One region of the Streptomyces ortus genome, then DNA from elsewhere that is predicted to be linked to it. Evidence: predicted binding sites of a transcription regulator. Region 1 holds the regulator's gene; the other holds the start of a gene.

The links. Region 1 encodes HspR, which represses chaperone genes until heat shock. Its sites were predicted from a motif close to TTGAGNNNNNNNNNCTCAA; they were not measured.
Region 2: the regulator HspR is predicted to act here: its motif matches at 3,666-3,684, upstream of lon (endopeptidase La).

The regions. Positions count from the first base shown of each region.
Region 1 is NZ_JAIFZO010000002.1:4,604,571-4,609,022, forward strand. It holds gene grpE (nucleotide exchange factor GrpE) at 1-523, shown strand, start outside; gene dnaJ (molecular chaperone DnaJ) at 611-1,813, shown strand; gene K3769_RS23700 (heat shock protein transcriptional repressor HspR) at 1,821-2,294, shown strand; gene K3769_RS23705 (MarR family winged helix-turn-helix transcriptional regulator) at 2,392-2,934, opposite strand; gene K3769_RS23710 (amidohydrolase family protein) at 3,084-4,334, shown strand; gene K3769_RS23715 (class I SAM-dependent methyltransferase) at 4,424-4,452, opposite strand, start outside.
Region 2 is NZ_JAIFZO010000002.1:3,065,982-3,070,433, forward strand. It holds gene K3769_RS16795 (HAMP domain-containing sensor histidine kinase) at 125-1,312, opposite strand; gene K3769_RS16800 (response regulator transcription factor) at 1,645-2,382, opposite strand; gene K3769_RS16805 (spermidine synthase family protein) at 2,495-3,181, opposite strand; gene lon (endopeptidase La) at 3,707-4,452, shown strand, end outside.

The sequences.
Region 1 (4,452 bases):
GACGGCCCAGCTGGACCAGGTTCGTACGGCGCTCAACGAGCGCACGGCGGACGTCCAGCGGCTCCAGGCCGAGTACCAGAACTACCGCCGCCGGGTGGAGCGCGACCGGATCGCGGTCAAGGAACTCGCCATCGCGAACCTCCTGACCGAGCTCCTGCCCGTGCTCGACGACATCGGCCGCGCGCGGGAACACGGCGAACTGGTCGGCGGCTTCAAGTCGGTGGCCGAGTCGCTGGAGACCGTCGCGGCGAAGATGGGCCTGCAGCAGTTCGGCAAGGAGGGCGAGCCCTTCGACCCGATGATCCACGAGGCCCTGATGCACTCGTACGCGCCGGACGTCACGGAGACGACGTGCGTGGCGATCCTGCAGCCCGGGTATCGCTTCGGCGAGCGCACCATCCGCCCCGCGCGGGTGGCGGTCGCCGAGCCGCAGCCGGGAGCGCAGCCCGCCAAGGGCGACGAGACGGATGCGGGAACCGCGGCGGCCGACGACAAGGAGAGCGGTGGCCCGGACGAGGGCTGACGTGAAACAGGGCGTACGCGCGCCCCTTTGCACGGAGAACGTCGAGCGCGTACGTGACGGTGGCGTACGGAAGGAGGGGCGTCGAGGATGAGCACCAAGGACTTCATCGAGAAGGACTACTACAAGGTCCTCGGTGTCCCCAAGGACGCCACCGAGGCCGAGATCAAGAAGGCGTACCGCAAGCTCGCCCGCGAGTTCCACCCGGACGCCAACAAGGGGAACGCGCGGGCCGAGGAGCGCTTCAAGGAGATCTCCGAGGCGAACGACATCCTCGGGGACCCCAAGAAGCGCAAGGAGTACGACGAGGCCCGCACCCTCTTCGGCAACGGCGGCTTCCGTCCCGGCCCGGCCGGTGCGGGCGGCTCCTTCAACTTCGACCTGGGGGACCTCTTCGGAGGCGGCCCCCAGGGCGGAGCGGGCGGTGGCGGTCCGCAGGGCGGTGCCGGCGGTTTCGGCGGCGGTATAGGGGACGTCTTCGGAGGTCTCTTCAACCGCGGCGGCGCGGGTCCCGGCGCCCGGACACAGCCGAGGCGCGGCCAGGACATCGACACCGAGGTCACCCTCAGCTTCACGGAGGCGGTGGACGGCGCGACCGTCCCGCTGCGGATGACCTCGCAGTCGCCCTGCAAGGCCTGTTCGGGCACCGGCGACAAGAACGGCACACCGCGCGTGTGCCCGACCTGCGTCGGCACCGGCCAGGTGGCGCGCGGTTCGGGCGGCGGGTTCTCGCTGACCGACCCGTGCCCCGACTGCAAGGGCCGCGGCCTGATCGCGGAGCACGCGTGCGCGGTCTGCAGCGGCTCGGGACGCGCCAAGTCGTCCCGGACCATGCAGGTCCGTATCCCCGCCGGGGTGTCGGACGGCCAGCGCATCCGCCTCCGCGGCAAGGGCGCGCCGGGCGAACGGGGCGGGCCCTCGGGCGACCTGTACGTCACGGTGCATGTGGACACCCATCCGGTCTTCGGCCGCAAGGGCGACAACCTCACCGTCACCGTGCCCGTCACCTTCACGGAGGCGGCACTGGGCGGAGAGGTGCGCGTGCCCACGCTCGGGGGGCCTCCGGTCACCCTGAAACTGCCGCCGGGCACACCCAACGGCCGTACGATGCGGGCCCGCGGCAAGGGCGCGGTCCGCAAGGACGGCAGCCGCGGGGACCTTCTGGTCACCGTCGAGGTGAGTGTCCCCGCGGACGTGACGGGGAAGGCTCGTGACGCGCTCGAGGCGTATCGCGAGGCGACCGCGGAGGAGGATCCGCGGGCTGAGCTGTTCCAGGCCGCGAAGGGAGCATGAGAACACCATGGACGCACCCGGACGTCGCCGGTCGAACTCCTTCACCGGCAGGGCTTATGAGCTGACGGAAGAAACACCGGTGTACGTCATCTCGGTGGCCGCCCAGCTCTCCGGTCTGCACCCGCAGACGCTGCGTCAGTACGACCGCCTCGGCCTGGTCTCCCCGGACCGCACGGCCGGGCGCGGCCGGCGCTACTCGGCCCGCGACATCGAACTGCTGCGCACCGTCCAGCAGTTGTCCCAGGACGAGGGCATCAACCTCGCCGGCATCAAGCGCATCATCGAGCTGGAGAACCAGGTCGCCGCACTCCAGTCCCGGGTCGCGGAACTGTCCTCGGCCCTGGAGGGCGCGGCGGCGACCATGCAGCAGCGGGAGGCCGCGGTGCACGCCTCGTACCGCCGCGACCTGGTCCCGTACCAGGAGGTCCAGCAGACGAGCGCGCTGGTGGTGTGGCGCCCCAAGCGCCCGCCGACGGACTGAGCGGACGGACGCGTCAGGGCACGCTGTCACGTCAAGGGGCACGGTCGCACAACAGGCCCGGAGGTTCATTCGAACCTCCGGGCCCGTTGTCTGTGCGCTATGCCCCCTGCTGCGGGGATGCCCCTGCGCCCGGCGCGGGCAGCCGGGCGGTGGAGTCCGTGTACTTGAGGAGGAGGCGGACGAATTCGAGCCGCTCGGCCTCGGGCCAGTCGCGGGTGATGAACTCGAACGCCTGCCGCTGCTGATGGCGGAACCGGTTGAGGAGGGCGAGGCCTTCCTCCGTCAGGTGGAGCACGGTGCGGCGGCCGTCCTGCTGCGACGCGGCGCGGACCAGGTAGCCGTGGGAGATGCAGTCGCTCACCATGCGGCTGGCCACCGAGGGGTCCACCAGCAGATGCTCGGCGAGCCCGCCGACCGTCATCTCCGTGTCCGTCTCGGCCGCCTCGTCGACGATGTTGAGGACCAGGTTGCGCTTGAGGTCCTTGGGACCCGACGGCGGATCGACCGGGGCCTGCATGGTGCGCCGCCGCAGCCGGGTGAAGGCCACGCCGACGGCGTCGAGGAGGTCCTGTTCCCGGGCTTGGTCCCGTTCCCTGCCCTGTTCCCGACCTTGCGGTGGCGAGGCGTCCGTGTCAGTCACCCACGCAGCCTATCGCACACATGACATGTATCTGCAGCTGGCATTTACATGCAGACTCGCATGGAGTTGCAAGTTGCATTAGTGTGGTCCTCGCGGTGGGAGCACTCGGCACCGGCTGAGGGACCGACCTGCCCGGAGGAGAGAAAGTCATGATCACAGCCATCATCAACGGCCGGGTGTTCGACGGTGAGCGCGTGCTGGAGGACACCACGGTCGTGCTGGACGGCTCGCGGATCACCGCCGTCGGCGGCGAGGTGCCCGCCGGAGCGGAGATCGTCGACGCCGCCGGCGGCACCCTGCTGCCCGGCCTGTTCGACGCCCATGTGCACACCTCCGACGAGGCGCTCGCGCTGGCCCTGCGGTTCGGGATCACCACCGAACTGGAGATGCAGGGCATGAACACCGGGCCCGCCCGCAAGCGCGTCTCGGAGAACGACTCCCTCGCCGACGTCCGCTCGGCGGGCTTCGGCATCACCCCTCCCGGAGGCCACCCCAGCGAACTCATGCCGAAGGGCTTCAAGCCGGGCGGCCACCGCGGGCCGGGCGAGGGGGGCGCGCCGCGCGAGAGGCCCCTCATGCCGTTCTCGACGACGCCCGAGGAGGCGGTCGGTTTCATCCCGCGGCTCGTGGAGGCGGGCTCGGACTACATCAAGTTCATGGTCGACGACGGCAGTGTCGAGGGCCACCCCGGTCTGCCCATGCTCGACCAGGCGACGCTGACCGCCGGGGTCGCGGAGGCCCACCGGCACGGGATGCTCACCATCGCCCACACGCTGACCGTCGACGCGACGCGGATGGCGCTCGAGGCCGGCATCGACGGCTTCGCCCACCTGTTCATGGACCGGCCGCACACCGACGAGATCATCGAACTCATCGCCGCCTCCGGGGCGTTCGTCGTCCCGTGCGTCGTCCTGAACGCCTCCATGATGGGCATCACCGGCGCGCCCCTCGCCGCGGACCCGCGCGTCGCGTCCCGCCTGGACGAGCCGTGGACGAACGTCCTCAACACCAGCTACGACCGCTATCCGCAGGGCAGTCTTGAGGACGTACTGGCCTCGGTCGGCGCCCTGCACGCCGCCGGAGTCGACCTCCTGGCGGGCACCGACGCGGCCCCCATGCCGCTGATGTTCATGGGCGGCGTGGTCCACGGCGCGAGCGTCCACCAGGAACTGCAGTACCTCGTACGGGCCGGCCTCACCCCGGCCCAGGCCCTGCGCGCGGCGACCGCCACCCCGGCCCGACGCTTCGGCCTGCCGGACCGCGGCCGTATCGCGGAGGGCCTGCGGGCGGACCTGCTCCTCGTCGACGGCGACCCCACGACCACGATCACCGACACCCTCAACCTGCGGGAGGTCTGGCGCCGGGGCACGCGCACGACGCTGACGGCGTCCGCCGCATAGGGCCAGGGCGTGGGGTCCGCCCGCGGCCATCCCGGGCCGGATGCGCGGCCGGCCCGTGCTCCGTCGCCGAACCCGGGTCGACGGCAGGGTCAGTCGACCCCGGTGGACGGGGCGGCCC
Region 2 (4,452 bases), 1.5 Mb from region 1:
GATGTGAAATGGGCACGCCTGCTCGGGGCTGCGACCTCGGAAGGCCGAACCGCCGTGGCAGGAACGCACGATGACACGTGTCCTGCTGCCCCATCACGTGGATCTTGGGCTCTCGCTTCGAACCCTACGTCAACCTGTCCGGCGAGGGCACTCCCGGAAGAGTGACCTGGATCCGGCAACCCCGCTGGGATTCGGCCACGCCGATCCGGCCGCCGTGCAGATCGACCGCCCAGCGGGCGATCGCGAGCCCCAGCCCCGTGCCGCCGTCGCTGCCCGGGCCGTGCGGAGCGACGACCCCGCCGCGGTTGAACCGCTCGAAGACCCGGTGCCACTCCGAGCGCGGGATGCCGGGGCCCTCGTCCAGGACTTCGAGGTCCAGCGACTCGGGGCCGTCGCCGCGTCGGGCCTTCACCGTGACGCGGCCGTGCGGCGGGCTGTGCTTGACCGCGTTGTCGATGAGGTTGGCGACGACCTGGTGGATCCGCTCCGGGTCCGCGTGCGCGCTCAGCTCCGGCGGCGACACGTCGAGGTGCAGATGGACGTCCGTACGCGTGTGACTGCCGGAGCCGGAGGCGATGCCCGCGCGCGCGGACGCCACCATGTTGGCCTCCTTGAGCACACCCGACAGGTACGGCCACACCTCGAAACGGCGCTTGCGCAGCGGTACGACGCCGTTGTCCAGGCGGGAGAGGTCGAGCAGCGTCTCCACCAGCCGGCCGAGCCGCTCCGTCTGCTTCAGGGCGGTGCGCATCGTCTCGGGGTCGGCGGCCGAGACACCGTCCACGACGTTCTCCAGGACCGCCCGCAGGCCCGCGATGGGGGTGCGCAGCTCGTGCGAGACGTTCGCCACGAGCTCCTTGCGCTGGCGCTCCTGGGCCTCCAGGTCGTCGGCCATGCGGTTGATCGTCTGGGCCAGGTCGCCCAGTTCGTCGCGGCGGTCGGCGCCCCTGACCCGGCGGGTGTAATCGCCGTGCGAGATGCCCCGCGCGACGGTGTTCATCTCGTCCAGCGGAGCGGTGATGGAGTGCGCCACGAACTGGGTGATCAGCAGGGTGGCGATCATGGAGAAGACCGTGATGAAGCGCAGTTCCGTCTCGGTGCGCACCGCGATCATCAGCAGGCCGGTGGTGATGAAGACCGAGACGACGACCAGCGTGCCGAGCTTCGTCTTGATCGAGAAGGGACGCACGTCACCCCAGGATCCGGCAGCGGGACCCGCGCCCAGAACCGGGCCGGGGCCCGGACCCGCGCCCGCGCTCGTGCCGGGCGGGGGCGGCGGGGGCGGCGTGGTGCCCGAGGTCGTACCGGGCATGCTGCCGGCCCCGGAAGCCCAAGCCGGCGTCGAAGCCGAACCCTGAGCCGATGCCGATGCCGATGCCGATGCCGAATCCGGAGTCGGAACCGGGGCCGCGCCCGGCTTCGTGCCCGGAGCCGGGGGCGTCGCTGAGAAGCCTCTCCCGTCGTCTCCGCCTTCCCCGTCGCTCGGGCCGGAAGGCGCACCCGCGCCCGGACCCGCTCCGGCGGCCGGGCCGGAGCCCTTGCCGGAACCCCGGCCCGAGACCCGCCCCGCACCCGCCTTGACGCGCTTGCGCAGTACGCCGAGACCCCTCATCACATACGCCCCCTCGGTCAGGGTGCCCGACCCTAGGGTGTCGGGGTCTCCAGCGCGTAGCCCACGCCGTGCACCGTACGGATCCGCTCCGCGCCGATCTTCCGGCGCAGCGCCTTGATGTGGCTGTCCACGGTCCGGGTGCCGGAGGCGTCCGCCCAGTCCCAGACCTCGGCCAGCAGCTGCTCGCGCGAGAGGACCGCGCGGGGTGTGTTCGCCAGGCAGACCAGCAGGTCGAACTCGGTGGGCGTGAGGTGTACGTCGTCGGCGCGCACCCGCACCCGGCGCTGGGCGTGGTCGATCTCCAGCTCGCCGAGGCGCAGGATGCCGGAGCGCGGGGTGGACGCGGCCAGCGCGGCCCGCTCCACGCGGCGCAACAGAACGTGCACGCGCGCGGCCAGCTCCCGCATCGAGAACGGCTTCGTCATGTAGTCGTCGGCGCCCACGCCGAGGCCGACCAGCATGTCCGTCTCGTCGTCGCGGGCGGTGAGCATCATCACCGGCACCGGACGGGCCGCCTGGACGCGGCGGCAGACCTCCAGGCCGTCGAAACCGGGCAGCATGATGTCGAGGATCAGCAGGTCTGGCTGCCATGCCTCGGCCGTGTCCACGGCGGCCGGCCCGTCACCCGCCGTTTGCACGAGGAATCCCTCGGCGCGAAGCCGGGCGGCGATGGCGTCGACGATCGTCGGATCGTCCTCGACCACCAGCACCCGGCGCTGAGCGCCCGGCGTGGCCGCCGTGCCGTTGTGCGAGGTGTGTGTCTGCTCCATCGCCCGCCCCTGAGTGTGCTTTCCGGAACCAGTGGGGTGATTCCATGACTGCGCTTGACGCTTGAATGATCGGCGTCAGAGCAGCAGGGTACGGCCAGTGACCGCCGCTCGGCTATCCAGGCCTTACCGCGAGATGCACCACGTCCGGAACGCCCCGGGCAACGGGGATCTCTTCGGTACGCACCTGTTGGAACCCGGCATTCCGCAAGGTTCTTGCGAAATCAGGCGAAGGTTTGGCCGACCAAACAGCGAGTACCCCGCCGTCCCTCAACACCCGTGCGCACGCGGCGAGTCCGGCCTGTGAGTACAGGCTCTCGTTGCCCTCCGTGACGGTCCACTCGGGTCCGTTGTCGATGTCGAGGCAGAGTACGTCGTACGTGTCGGATGTCTCATTGACGTGTGCGACGAGATCGACCTCGATGATCTCGGTGCGCGGATCCGCGAGTGCGGGGGCCGACAGTTCCGAGAGGGGCCCGGAGCGGTGCCAGTCGATGATGGCCCGCTCCCGTTCGGCGACCGCGATACGGCCCCAGCGGGGGTCGGCCGCCGCGTGGGCGAGGGAGAAGCCGACGCCGAGGCCGCCGATCAGGATCTCCGGTTCGGGGCGCCCGTCCAGCGCGCCGAGCGCGGCGTCGACCAGCAGCCTCTCCGAGCGGCCGTCGGAGGTGTCCATGAGGAAGCAGCCGTTGGCGATGATCTGCAGCAGCTCGCCGTGCCGGCGCAGCACGACCTCGCCGTACGGTCCCTCGCGGCGGTCGATGACTTCGGGGCTGCCGTGCGGGGCGTCGTACGCGGTCATGGGTTCATCCTGGCAAGCGGGCCCCGGTCCGGCAGCCGATTTTCGCCACGCGGCGGGAGGGCTCGGGGGCCGGCGGTGGCCGACTGTGGGGCTTGGCGGGTCGGCGCAGGGTGGCGAACCGACCGGGCTCGGTAAGCCGGCCAGTCCCGGCGAGTCGGTCCGGCTTGGCGAGTCGGCCCGGCTTGGCGAGGGGGCCGGGCCTGGGAAGCCGACCGGGCCCGGCGGGTCGGTCGGGCCTGATGAGCCCACGGGCCCTGGCGAACCCATCGGCCCTGACGCCCTGGCCCCGCCGGCTCCTCCTGGCGGTGTCCGGCTGGTCGGTCGGCGAGGGCCTGGTGGCCTTCGCCGACCCCCTGACGGACTGGGGTCACCCGCTGGCCCTGGCCGCCGGGATCGCCACCTGGCCGTGGGTGCGGCGGGCGCGCCGGGCACGTGATCGCTCACAGCGAACAGGCCCAGGGGAACAATCAGCGGCTCACGTGCATTGAGTCGGCATAGCTCAACTTGAATGCCGAAGGGGAGATCATGACTTTGACGTCCGAACCGCTCACTCTGCCCGTGCTGCCGCTCGACGACGAGGTCGTGCTGCCCGGCATGGTGGTGCCCCTGGACCTGAACGACGCCGATGTACGCGCCGCGGTGGAGGCCGCCCAGGCCGACGCCCGCTCCAGTGGCAGCAAGCCGAGGGTGCTCCTTGTTCCGCGGATCGACGGCACGTACGCGAACACGGGGGTGCTCGGCACGGTCGAGCAGGTGGGACGCCTCGCCGACGGCGACCCCGGCGCCCTGATCCGCGGTCGCGGACGGGTGCGGGTCGGCGCCGGTACGACCGGTCCCGGCGCGGCCCTGTGGGTGGAGGGCACGCAGGTCGAGGAGACCGTGCCCGACCCGTTGCCCGGCGCCGTGACCGAGCTGGTCAAGGAGTACAAGGCGCTGGCCACCGACTGGCTGAAGAAGCGGGCCGCCTGGCAGGTCGTGGACCGCGTCCAGCAGATCGACGACGTGTCCACGCTCGCCGACAACTCCGGCTACTCGCCGTTCCTGACGACCGCCCAGAAGGTCGAGCTCCTTGAGACCACCGACCCGGTGGCCCGGCTGAAGCTCGCCACCGAGCAGCTGCGCGAGCACCTCGCCGAGCAGGATGTCGCCGAGTCCATCGCCAAGGACGTACAGGAAGGTGTGGACAAGCAGCAGCGGGAGTTCCTGCTGCGGCGGCAGCTGGAGGCCGTGCGCAAGGAGCTGCGCGAGCTGAACGGCGAGGCCGAGGGCGA